Regions from separate parts of the Virgibacillus proomii genome, predicted to be linked through region 4. Evidence: predicted binding sites of a transcription regulator. Region 4 holds the regulator's gene; each other region holds the start of a gene.

Region 1 (3,208 bases), 530 kb from region 4:
GGTACACTGCCCGTAATCCAGAAATAGAAAAAGGAGCGTAATGTCGTGGATGATAAAGTTTATATAACAGACAACTTCTTCTCCTCGGGATACACAGATATTAAAAATGAGCAAAATGAAAAGATTGGTTATTTGGATTTAAAGAGTGTATTCTCATCTGGAGTGACCGTATATGATCAACATACTACTAAGCTAGCAGAGGGCAGGTTCAAGGGTTTCTTTTCCAGTCAGTGGATCGTAATGAATGCAGACGGTGTAATGCTTGGCACATTAAAAACGAGCTGGTTCTCGTTTTCTAAAAAGTACACATATACTACAAGTAATGGAGATTTATACAACATCCATTCTCCTGCTTTCTCTAGAGAATTCACGATATATGATGAACAAAATCATGAAATAGCATCCTTTAGACGGAATAATAGTTTCTTCTCTTCATCAGCATATGAATTATTGAATCACACAGATAAATTAACGATGGAGGAATTTATCATTGTCGTTATGGGTGTTAATGCTATCGAAAAAAACAAACAAGCAAGTGCTGCAAATGGAAGAAGCGTAAATTAATTTAGTTCGCATAAAGTGAACCCTCATGCAGTGGGGATTTTCTTTAAAATTAAGTTTTAGGACATCTTAGATGCAAAATAAATTAATATAAAGCAAGGAGTCTCGTCGTCTAAAATATTGGCCGAGACTCTTTCGCTTATAAAACGTTTCGAGTTAACTTTTTGACCCCTCTTTAACCTAATTTTCTTTCATCAGCAGTAAAGTTGATTGATTTCTGTTTAGCTGGAGAAGCTAGGTAGGCGTATACTCCTCCGACAAAGAAGCCACCACCGATAATATTTCCTAGTGTAACAGGAATTAGATTATAAATAGCTCCTGCTAAAGTTATCGTTTCTGGATGTGGTGCTGTTAAAGCTAAAGAAAAAGTAACCATATTTGCTACACTATGCTCAAAGCCAGAAGCAACAAAACCAAATACTAACAGCATCATCACCAAGATTTTAGCGCCGTCTCCTTTTATATTCATCGGTATCCAAACAGCTAGACAAACAATTAAATTACACAAGATGCCGCGGAAAAATAAATACCAGATATTCAAGTCCATTTTAGCAGCAGCATATTTCATTAAAAACTGACTATCTTCTGTAACTGCATATATCCCTGTTCCTACAACTAATAACGCAAAAATAATACCACCAATCAAATTCCCGCTATAACAGGCAAGCCAATTTTTTAATGTATCTTTAATCGTTGTCTGTTTACGAATGGTACTCATCGTGAAGTACATGGTATTTCCAGTAAATAATTCGGCTCCCCCATAAATAATTAAAACAAGGGCGATACCAAAAAATATGGAAGACATAATGGTCGACATCGGTGACTGAATATCAAAAAATCCTTCCGCTAACCGAAATGATAACATCAAGCCAATTCCTACATACAATCCTGACAATATGGCACGGAGTATATATTTAGGGAAAGACGTATTTAATAAATGTTTCTTTTTTAAAGCAAGATTAACTGCTTGATCAATTGGTTGAAGATCCATTGGAATAACTAACTCCTTTATCAAATTTAATACATCCACTACACACAGCAACAAACTAATTGTGAAATAATGCACATATAATTATATAACATTTCCATACATCTGAAAGATTACGTTCGCTGAATTGAAACAGCATTGCAATATAGCGTCACGTGTTAGCTATATTGCTTTGAGGCATCCAACCTGTTTTAGAAACAGCCCTCCAAACACAGGATACAATAGTATATTATACTATATCTGTAATAAAGAAAAGAGGATGTTTTGATAAACAATGTGGTAAAAAATGACGTTGCTAAAAATCCGTTGGTCTATCTTGCAGTCTCGAACCCCTATCTGCAAACCCTCTGTTTACGGGGATTGCTTCGGATTAATTTTTGAACCATTTTCAACAAAACCTGATTCATTTGAACCATCGTAGAAAAATTCACCTGGTTACAACATTAAAAAAATCATAGTAGCTAGCCAAATAATAATCTGCATCGACCTGCTTATTTTGAAAAATACAGGTTTTTATGCCTAACCCCTTTGCAGGAATAAGATCAATGTTACGGTCTCCTATTGCTAAATCAAGCTGATATTTTTGATGTAAATACGTATAAGAGGAAGAATCCGGTTTACGTGGAAACCCATCATCGCTTGTAACCATATCCGTAAAATAACCGGTTAAATGATGATGATTTAAGATGCGTAAAACATTTTTACGATCTTTATGTGTCATAATTACATTTACCTTTGCATATTGCAGTACCTCTTCCAATCCGGAAAAAGGAGTCACATCTTCTGGTGATATACGGTCAACTAAATGGCGTACTTCCTTTTCTTGCTCATCTGTCATATGAAAAGATTCAATTGCATGCGCAAATGATTTTTTTAATTTATTGTATATTTCTTGTTCACTTACATCTGGTAAAATTTGTTTAAAACATTTGGTATAGCTGGGATATGTATCGATTAATGTTCCATCAAAGTCCCATAATATGTTCATTTTCTATCACCTTATTTGCAAAATTAGTTGCCATCCGCTTTTATTAGAAAGACTTGGCTTATCGCCAAGTCTTTATGGCGAAAGCTATCGTTTTTCTTATACTATAAACCCCTAAAATTTACACTTTCTTATAGTATAAAAAAGAGGATGGCTTAATTAGTTAATATCCTTTCTCATAATCAACTAGATTCATATGTGGTACTTCTCCTTGAAGATATCGCTTTAAATTAGGTAAAAAGATATCCTTTATAACACGTTCATCATAATGTTTCGTTGATCCAGCCGTATGTGGGGTAATAATGACTTGCTCCATCTCCCAAAACGGACTATCCTCCGGAAGCGGCTCCGTTGTAAACACATCAAGACCGGCACCAGCAATTTCATGTTGCCGTAATGCTTGAATTAAATCATCTTCCTTTACAATTGGACCGCGACCTATATTAATTAAAATAGCTGTATCCTTCATTTGTTTAAATTGATCTTTAGTAAACATATAGGTCGTTTCTTTTGTTAATGGTAACGTGATAACAACAACATCACATTGAGGGAGCACTACATTCAGTTGATCTGGCTTGTACATTTTATCAACATAATCGGTGGCCTTTCCTGAATGGCGGACACCAAGCACCTGCATACCAAAAGCTTTCGCAATCTTGGCCGTTTCCAGTCCA
Region 2 (3,208 bases), on a different contig from region 4:
TCTAACCATTCAGCTTGTTTCAGAAGTTAATTTTGATCATTATTTGTATACAAAGTATCAACAAGATAGCGCATTTGGAAAGGAATTTGCAAATGCACAACGTGATGCATATCAACAAGAGTTTCAAGATCCAAGTAAACTGCAAATTTTGTCATATTTCCGGGGAAATATTTCAGGTTCTTTAGACATAATTATTGGTCAAAATATTGCAGAAATTGACGGATTATATGTACTTGAAGCGTATCGTAACAAGGGAATTGCTAGTGCTATGCAACAATTTATTATGAATACATTTCCTGATAAGACGATAATCGTGCTGGCTGATGGAGAAGATACACCGCGGGAGATGTATATTAAACAAAAATACCGTTATTTAGCCTTCCAATACGAAGTTCAAAAGGTATATATGAATCAGAAAGCGACAATAAAACAATAGTAACGGTATGTTAAATAAGAAAGAAACAACCTTTGAGCTTTTTCTCAAAGGTTGTTTCTTTCTAGAAAACGATATCATTTTTGAGAATTTGGTTTTGTATAACATCTTTACTTTAATGTAACTTTTGATTTGTGTCTTCGTATTACAGGGCAAGGGGGGATTGTTTATGTCTGAATCGTGGGAGCGACCTAAATTAAAGATTCCTAAAACAAAAAGTGAATGGATTTGGGATGGAGTTGGCTATGTAAGTTTTTTGGGAACACTCATTTTTTTAATTGCGATTTGGAAGGAGCTTCCTTCGGCGATACCCGCACATTTTAATGCTGCTGGTGAAATTACACGCTGGGGGAGCAAAAGAGAATTGTTGATCCTACCTGTGATGGGGATGTTTATGACACTTTTTACACAAATACTTGAAAAATATCCAGAGAGCCATAATTATCCGAAGCGTTTTAATGAATCGAATGCAGCACAATTTTATTTGCATAGCAGAAAAATGGTTAATAGGATAAAAAATATTTGTTTACTTATTTTTTCCTTTATCCTATTTGAACAAGTTTCTATCGCATTAGGCTGGTGGGGCGGCTCAGGAGTTTGGATGTTACCAATCATCCTGATTATTGTTTTTTTTCCAATAATAGTTGGACTTATTCAACAAAGAAAGATTAAATAAAAAGCAAAACGTTATCGGTAAAAAAGGTGATCACTGTTTAGGGGGATCATCTTTTTTGATTATAAAGATTAAGTTTTATTCTAGTCTACTTCTTATAAATATTGCCACGTTTATTATTATTTAGTAGTTCGCTAGTATCCGAAGTCTTTTTCTATTATAAAATTTCAAATCGTTTTACAATTTTTTGGATTTCGTGATAACTCAAATACATTTAATTGTTAACAGGTTGCCTATAACTAAGTTTATCTATAAAGAAGAAGCTATATTAATTTAGAAGTTCGTACGCCGCTAACCGTTCGAATCTAAAGATGTGTTCTTGTGAGCATTCTTCATTGATTCTTAGATTATCATAGGAACAAATAGTCATAATCATTTAAAAAAGTTTTACTTTCTTGTTCAAGAGGGAAAGGTTATTTTTTTGTGAAAATCTACACAATTTGGCGTTTGAAGTGTATATTTGCAATGTGACTAATGTAATTATTTCTATTTGTCACAAAACATTCAACTAAAGTTCAATTTATTGTACCGAATTTCGTGAACATTTTTTGACAACTAGTATATTCTCTTGTTTTCGTTTTTTTATAGGATTAAGATTGAAAAACGGAAATTCAAAGTGTGATTTTATCATGCTTCTAAATAATTATTTCTAGATATAACATCATTTAGGGGGAGGGGTATCTCTGATGAAATTAAAATGGGCGATCTTAGGAGCTCTACTTACAATGATAGCTGTGCTGACAGGGTGTGAACCGTTAGCCGTCTTAGATCCAAAAGGACCGCAAGCACAGACACAAGCTGATGTAATATGGATTTCGATAGCGATTATGTCGTTTATCGTTATTACCGTATTTGCAATGTTGATTTACATGCTGATTAAATATCGTGCGTCAAAACAGCCTGACTCATATGAACCGCCGCACATTGAGGGGAGTGCTATTGTAGAGGCAATTTGTGTTGGTATTCCAATTCTTATTGTTACCGTGCTTTCCGTAATTTCAGTCCAAAGTACGTATAAAGTCGAGGCTACTCCAGAGGTTTATAAAGACAAGGAACCTCTAGTTATTTATGCTTCATCATCTGATTGGAAATGGCATTTTAGCTATCCAGAGGAAAATATCGAAACGGTTAACTATTTGTATATTCCAACAGATAGACCACTTGAATTCAGACTATATTCGCATGGAGCTATTACGAGCTTTTGGATTCCGCAACTTGGTGGACAAAAATATGCGATGTCAGATATGATTACTACTTTGCATTTAGGTGCTGATTCTCCAGGAGAATTTATGGGGAGGAATGCAAACTTTAGTGGGGAAGGTTTTGCCGAAAATACATTCAATGTAAAAGCAATGCCACAACAGGAATTTGCCGATTGGGTGAAAGAAGTGAAGCAAACTGCGAAACCACTTACAGAAGATAAATTTGTCGAGTTATTAGAGCCTGGACATTTAGGACAATTAACGTTTACTGGTACGCATTTGGACTTTATGCCGCCTCCTGAAGGACATCATGGAGGGGAAGGCACTCATGGGTCGAACACTGACGGCCACTCCATGGGACAACATGAGAAAACTGATGAAGATCAAACGGATAGTTCTGAAGCCAACCGTTCACAAACAACAGAAAACCATCATGAAGGACAGCACTAAGCTTTGCATCGGAGTTATTTGGGAGGGAGTAGATAAGTATGGACTTTTTTGAGAGATTTGCGATACCGCATCCAAGTCCCGCTATATATGCATCTATGGTTGCTATTGGTTTAACTACTATTGCAATAATAGTTGGCTTAACCTATTTTAAAAAATGGGGTTATTTATGGCGTGAATGGCTTACCACTGTTGATCATAAAAAAATCGGAATTATGTATATGATTTCTGCATTATTAATGCTGTTTCGAGGTGGAGCAGATGTGCTGATGATGCGTGCGCAAACTGCTGTACCTGAAAACACGCTGTTGGATGCACAGCATTATAATGAAATATTTACGACACACGGAGTTGTAATGATTATATTCATGGCAATGGCATTTATCATTGCGTTAATGAACTTTGTCATTCCATTACAAATTGGCGCACGAGATGTTGCGTTTCCTCGTTTGA
Region 3 (3,208 bases), on a different contig from region 4:
CCAAAATAGAATATCGGTATGTGCTTGAAAGGATTAGCTAACGTATGCACTACGTAGACCGACTTTTTATTCATATTTATGGTACTTCTTTCATTGCTTTTTTGTTTTTCATGTTGGGATAGTTTCCAACGTGATGTATATTTAAATTTGTCCCAGCATATTTATTATCCTTCCATTTCGATTAACTATTTTTTGCTTCATTTCTTTTATTTATTTGTATGGTATGTCGTTGTTTATGTAAGCAAAATATCGTCTGTTAAGCTTTCAAATTTCCCCAAATGTAGGATGAACAGCCGACATTTCTATAAGTGCATCTTTATGTATTTCATTAAAAGAAGCTTGTAATTACTGAAATCTTGATTCTTCCAGTAATTGTAGTAAATTTTTTGGGGAAGGAATATTTCAAGTGGTTCATTGGTTGCTTTCATTTTTTTGAAACGGTTCAAAATAGACGTTACATCTTTACGTTTTACTTTCTTAGTTGATACATTTAAGGATTGTTATATTAATTTACTGTTTCCTTTTCTATCGCATATAAATGAAAAATGACTTGTGAGATACTCCACTCTTTTTTACTCGGTTTTTGGTTCAATTTTTCATTGGATAGATCTTTTAAACAATTCAATAAAACTCCTCTTGTTTGCCCAAGTCTTTTCATTAACATATACTCACTTCTTCATCAATTTTGATAGATAAAATTACAATTGCAAGACGTCTAATCTCTTGCAGTGTATCTCCTTCCGTTCAGTATCATTAGCATAATAAGACCGTTTTGAAAAATAATTGATGTAGGTCAATTTTTCAAGAAGTAATTGCATTTTTGAACAAAAAATGACATTCACATTTATAAAGTATGGTTTGTGAGTAAAAATTGATGTAGGTCAATTTTTTTTTGTATTCACTTATTAAATAATAAAAACTAAAGAAGGGGAGTGATATACAAATGGACTGTAATTTGATGAACTAAAAACCCGAGATTAGCAGTCAAATAAGAAGTAAGTTCGGCAACTAGAATGAATGTGAAAGGTGATGTAATAGATTCACTTTTTGGCAGATACAAAATTATATCAATCCTGAGTAGGTAACGTATGATCAACATAGGATGTAGTATCCACCAAGCCTAGTATTCATGTTCTTTTACTAAACGCGACATACCATCTGCGATAAAACACGTTCATTTCTATTAACATATGAAAATCACCTAACATTTTTGTTTTAGTAGTTTCCGGTATGGCCAAGTTATTTCATTTTAATCAGTGAATAAGCAAAAGTATAAACTTTCTTATGCTGTATAAGTGCAACTATAAGCATTCGTATAAAGGCTTAGGGAATGTCTGGTTTTTTAAAGTTCATATGTGAATTGTTTAACAAAAATAATCTGACTGCTATCTCTTTATATTTATTTATAACTATATGTTTATATTCACAATTCGAAAAGAGGGGGATCAGAATGGATAAAAATAAGAAAAATATATTTAATTCGAAGGATAAACAGCCTACAACGGTTAATGGACTATTAAAATCTATCACAATCATTACACTAGTGCTCAGTTTTACTGCCCTTATTGTTGGGGGGGTCTGGATCTTTAAAAACCAAGCACCAACCCCATTAGAAGTAGTTACACCAGATGGGGAAGTCATTATGACAAAGGATTCAATTAAAGGCGGTCAGGCTGTTTTCCAAAAGTATGGACTAATGGATTATGGTACCTTACTTGGAAATGGTTCCTATATGGGACCCGACTATACTGCTGAAGCATTGAAAATATATACGGAGGGCATGCAGGATTATTACGCAGATCTAGACTACGGTAAAGCATATAATAAACTAAGTGATGAGAATGCAGCCGTGATAAAGGATAAAGTAATTTCTGAAATACGAAAAAATCGATTTAATGAAGATGAAAGTATCCTTTACGTTACGGATGCTCAAGTATATGGAATTGAAAAAGTAGAAGCATATTACCGTGATATATTTGTAAATGGAGATGGTTGGGGATTAGAAGCAGGATTAATTCAAGAGTCGCATCTTCCAGAGAAAGATCGTAACTATGTAGCGGAGGGAGATCAAATTGAACAAATATCTGACTTCTTCTTTTGGACAGCATGGTTATCTAGTACAAATCGAATCGGAGATGATATATCTTACACAAATAACTGGCCATTTTATGAAGATGCAGGAAATACGATGTCTTATTCTGCTATACTGTGGAGTGGTGTAAGTATAACCATCCTTGCACTATTTGTGGCAATTGTTCTATTTGTTTTCTATAAATATCATTTTGGCATGACACCAGCATTTACGAAGAATAATTACCCGGTCTATAATTTAAGAAATAAAGCAGTAACCACATCACAAGTTAAATCTGCCAAATTCTTCTTACTCGTTACTATAATGTTCTTTGTTCAAGTGATGTTTGGCGCTTTATTAGCTCATTATTATACTGAACCAGACGCCTTCTTTGGTATTAAATGGATCTATGATCTATTACCATTTGAGGTTGCAAAAGGCTATCATCTACAGCTAGCCATTTTCTGGATTGCAACAGCATGGCTAGGTATGGGGATCTACTTTGCACCAAATGTTGGTGGTATCGAACCAAAACGTCAAGGATTCCTGGTTGATATTTTATTCTGGGCATTAGTTGTCGTTGTTGGTGGCTCCATGGTTGGTGAGTGGTTAGGCGTCAAAGGGTTCCTCGGTAACTTATGGTTCCTACTCGGTCACCAAGGCTGGGAGTATTTAGAGTTAGGACGTGTGTGGCAAATTGCCCTTGTAAGCGGATTGGCGATATGGCTCTATATCGTATATCGTGGAATCCATCATGGACTTAAAAAAGAGCGAGATAAAGGTGGATTAATCCACTTATTATTCTATGCATCGATCGCAGTCCCAGCTTTCTATATATTTGCATTTTTCGTTACACCTGGACAAAGCTTCACGATGTCAGACTACTGGCGTTGGTGGGTAGTTCATTTATGGGTAGAGGGAATTTTTGAGGTATTTGCTGTTGTCATCATTGGGTATATGCTAGTAAGCATGAAACTTGTAACGAAGTCATCGGTTGTTCGAATGTTCTATTTCCAAATTATTTTATTACTTGGAACAGGTGTATTAGGGGTTGGTCACCATTACTATTACAATGGTTCACCAGAGGCATGGATAGCAGTTGGTGCTGTATTTAGTGCCTTAGAAATTATTCCATTA
Region 4 (3,208 bases):
GTATCATAGTGCCAATTATTGCTCACATGGCTATGAACGCTTTTGTTGTTATCTCACAATACAATATGGATCCTGCAGAAATTGAACGACAATTAAATAAGTTGCAGACCATCCTACATTTATAAAGCGATTATATATACTTTTTTTAAGTAATTCTACTTGACATTCCAACATTACCAAGCAAAACGTTCTTTATTTCATCGTTATTAAGCTTTATGTTGATAAACAAAGATGAAAAGGTGTAGATGTTTTTACTAAATATAGCTTTAGCACCTTTCTTATCCACTAGCACTCAATATTTTAGAAAGCTATCTTTTTTCTTATACGATAAAGTGAAACTTCATTTCGTGGAACACGGAATGTTAGTACCACAAGGGTATGACCTAAAGGCCCTTGAACCAATCGGGCATTTAGGTGCCGTTTTCTCCCACTTACACCCTTTGCACGAACTCAAGCTCTTGAAGTGGGAGTCTTACGGCACCTTACATACGGTATAAGCCTAAAGTTTTATACTTTCCTATAGTGTAAGAAACAGCTTGATTCTTTTAAATACGAACAATATGGTTAAACCTATTATCATGTTTTCTTTTGGAAAGGGTTATGACAAAATCATATCGATAAATGTTTTTATTTTTGGAGGCTTTAACATGAAAATTTCACCCAAAACAATGGGGATTATTTATTTTATAATGGGCATATTCTTTACCTATATTGCTATTTTAAGTGTAGAAGAAACAGTTTGGAATATCACAACCATTGTACTAGCAATTTTTGCGACGCTTGAAATAGGAGTCACTATTCGTCTGTTGTCCATTCATTTTCGCTATAAAAATAAGAAGAAGGAATAGCGGTTAACAGCTCTATTCTTTCTTCTTATTTTTTCCTATATTTACTACAAGGAAAATCAATTCGTATGTAGTAAGAACAAAAGTTCAGGGGCGCGGTTAGCGACCCGTACAAACGGCAGATCTTCTAAAACAAATATAAATTCCTTCCTAGATAATAAAACATTATAACGATTAATAACTGCATATCTATTTAGCATGACTATTCTAGTTTATCGTCAACTAATTAGATTTTCTCCATTATCTTCAAGAATAAATAACTTTATTTTGCTTCCTCATCTTCTTCTGTCACTAATGGATAATGCTTTAAGAAATACACAAGTGCTTGCAGCTCTACTGCTAAATCAATATGGTGAACACGAATATGCTTAGGTACCGTAATTCGTGCAGGAGTAAAATTCAAAATACCCTCGATACCATGTTCTACTAAACGTTCTGTCATTCCTTGAGCTTCACCTGCTGGGATCGTAAGAATGGCAACATGAATATCTCCTAATTTATGCTCTAATTCATCGATGTGGTATACTGGAACATCGCTAATCGTCTTACCAACTTTTTCAGGGTCACTATCAAAAGCCATTTTGATTTTAATATTATTATTTTTCATAAAGTTATAATGTAAAAAAGCAGTACCCAAATTACCAACACCAATCAGGGCTACTTCCGTTACTTCATCTTGATCTAGAGTTTTACGAAAAAATTCAAGTAAGTATTCTACGTTATATCCATATCCTTTTTTGCCCAATGCACCGAAATAAGAGAAGTCTCTCCGGATTGTGGCCGAATCAACTTTTACTGCATCACTAAGCTCCTTAGAAGACACACGCTTCTTTCCTTGGTGGTTTAAATTATTAATAAATCGATAATACAGGGGCAATCGTTTTGCAGTTGCTTGAGGTATTTTGTTTTGTTCCATCATTCTTTTTCTTCTCCTTTTCGTTAGATTTGTATAATCTTTCACTTTAAAATAAAGCATCTTCATACAAATGTAAAAGAAACTATTTTTTAGGAATTACTCTATTATGTATCGCTTACATAATAATGTAATTCTTTTACAAACTAAATTTCTTACTTAAAACAGGACGGTTTATTCAGAGTCCTATACTTTTACTTGTGTTTCGTATGCTAAAGAATAAAAATACGAAATGAATCTTCATTCATTTTAAGCCTGCACGCTTAATAAAGCATTTGGTATACAAGAAGTTTTTACCCCCCTCTAGTAATAGAATACCATAATTGCTCACTCTACTATGTTCTCTATTTAAGCAAATTTTCACAATAGAAGTCTCTTTCGATATTACCATGAAAGTATCTTCTGTTAATCGAGACGGACGTAATCAAGTTCCACCTGCATCACGCTGTGGTAATTTTGTTCTTCCTTCTACTTTCTGCTTTATCATTTGTAAGATAAAAAAATCTCACAAAATAAAATTTAAGTCATACATACTAGATCCATATTTCTATTCTAGCAGAAAACTGGAAATAAGTCGTGACCTAGTTCACAATTATATTGATTATATTTAGTAAAGTAAGATACACTAGGGGAGATGAGGTGAACATTATATGATATTAATGCAAATAAATGGGCTTTATAAATCTTTTGGTGCTGATGAAATTTTATCAAATATAAAACTAGAAGTAAAAGACAATGATCGAATTGCAATTGTAGGCAGAAACGGTTCTGGTAAATCGACATTGCTGAAAATCATGGCTGGAGAATTGAGCTATGATCAAGGCGAATTAATCATGCCAAAAGGTTTAACAATTGGTTATTTATCACAGCACGTGGGGATAGAATCGGAAAAAACGATTTGGCAAGAGATGCTTGATGTATTTTCTGAATTACGTAAGCAAGAAGCTGAACTAAGGAAGCTGGAAAAGCAGATGCAACAAGCTGGAAACCAAACAGAAGAAGCCTATCAAAAGTTATTACATGAATATGATCATCTTCAACATACATTTGAACAAAATGGTGGTTATACTTACGAAGCAGAAATGAAATCTGTGTTAACAGGGTTGGCATTTGATAAATTTGATTATGACACTCCAATCCAGACATTAAGTGGTGGACAGAAAACACGTCTTTCGCTAGGAAAACTACTGCTAAAAAAGCCGAAATTACTCATTTTGGACGAGCCAACAAACCATTTAGATATTGAGACATTAAACTGGCTGGAAAACTACTTAATTGGCTACCCTGGTGCCGTTGTAGTGGTATCACATGATCGTTATTTTCTGGATAAAACCGTATCCATCGTTTATGAAATAGCACGTCACCAAACTAAGCGCTATATTGGTACGTATAGTAAATACTTAGAACAAAAGGCGCTTGATTTTGAAAGAGAATTAAAAGAATATGAAAA

Evidence for each region. The regulator Rex, encoded in region 4, represses fermentation and respiration genes when NADH is low (regulators of the CRP and FNR family bind a similar motif). The targets are predictions, from matches to a motif close to TTGTGAAATATTTCACAA.
Region 1: a site for Rex is predicted at 1,612-1,629, ahead of BN1066_RS07085 (formate/nitrite transporter family protein). Genes of this name have one in related genera too.
Region 2: a site for Rex is predicted at 1,528-1,545, ahead of qoxA (cytochrome aa3 quinol oxidase subunit II). Genes of this name have one in related genera too.
Region 3: a site for Rex is predicted at 1,354-1,371, ahead of BN1066_RS14130 (nitric-oxide reductase large subunit). Genes of this name have one in related genera too.

The regions. Positions count from the first base shown of each region.
Region 1 is NZ_FUFN01000009.1:984,579-987,786, forward strand. Features, by position in the region: gene BN1066_RS07075 (PH domain-containing protein) at 1-41, shown strand, start outside; gene BN1066_RS07080 (LURP-one-related family protein) at 46-564, shown strand; gene BN1066_RS07085 (formate/nitrite transporter family protein) at 737-1,552, opposite strand; gene BN1066_RS07090 (HAD-IA family hydrolase) at 1,977-2,537, opposite strand; gene BN1066_RS07095 (D-2-hydroxyacid dehydrogenase) at 2,698-3,208, opposite strand, start outside.
Region 2 is NZ_FUFN01000010.1:370,017-373,224, forward strand. Features, by position in the region: gene BN1066_RS09765 (GNAT family N-acetyltransferase) at 1-436, shown strand, start outside; gene BN1066_RS09770 (DUF1648 domain-containing protein) at 603-1,109, shown strand; gene qoxA (cytochrome aa3 quinol oxidase subunit II) at 1,793-2,758, shown strand; gene qoxB (cytochrome aa3 quinol oxidase subunit I) at 2,797-3,208, shown strand, end outside.
Region 3 is NZ_FUFN01000010.1:1,413,434-1,416,641, forward strand. Features, by position in the region: partial or broken gene BN1066_RS14125 (DinB family protein) at 524-658, opposite strand; gene BN1066_RS14130 (nitric-oxide reductase large subunit) at 1,451-3,208, shown strand, end outside.
Region 4 is NZ_FUFN01000009.1:456,084-459,291, forward strand. Features, by position in the region: gene BN1066_RS04840 (CPBP family intramembrane glutamic endopeptidase) at 1-125, shown strand, start outside; gene BN1066_RS04845 (YdiK family protein) at 648-848, shown strand; gene BN1066_RS04850 (redox-sensing transcriptional repressor Rex) at 1,108-1,761, opposite strand; gene BN1066_RS04855 (ABC-F family ATP-binding cassette domain-containing protein) at 2,409-3,208, shown strand, end outside.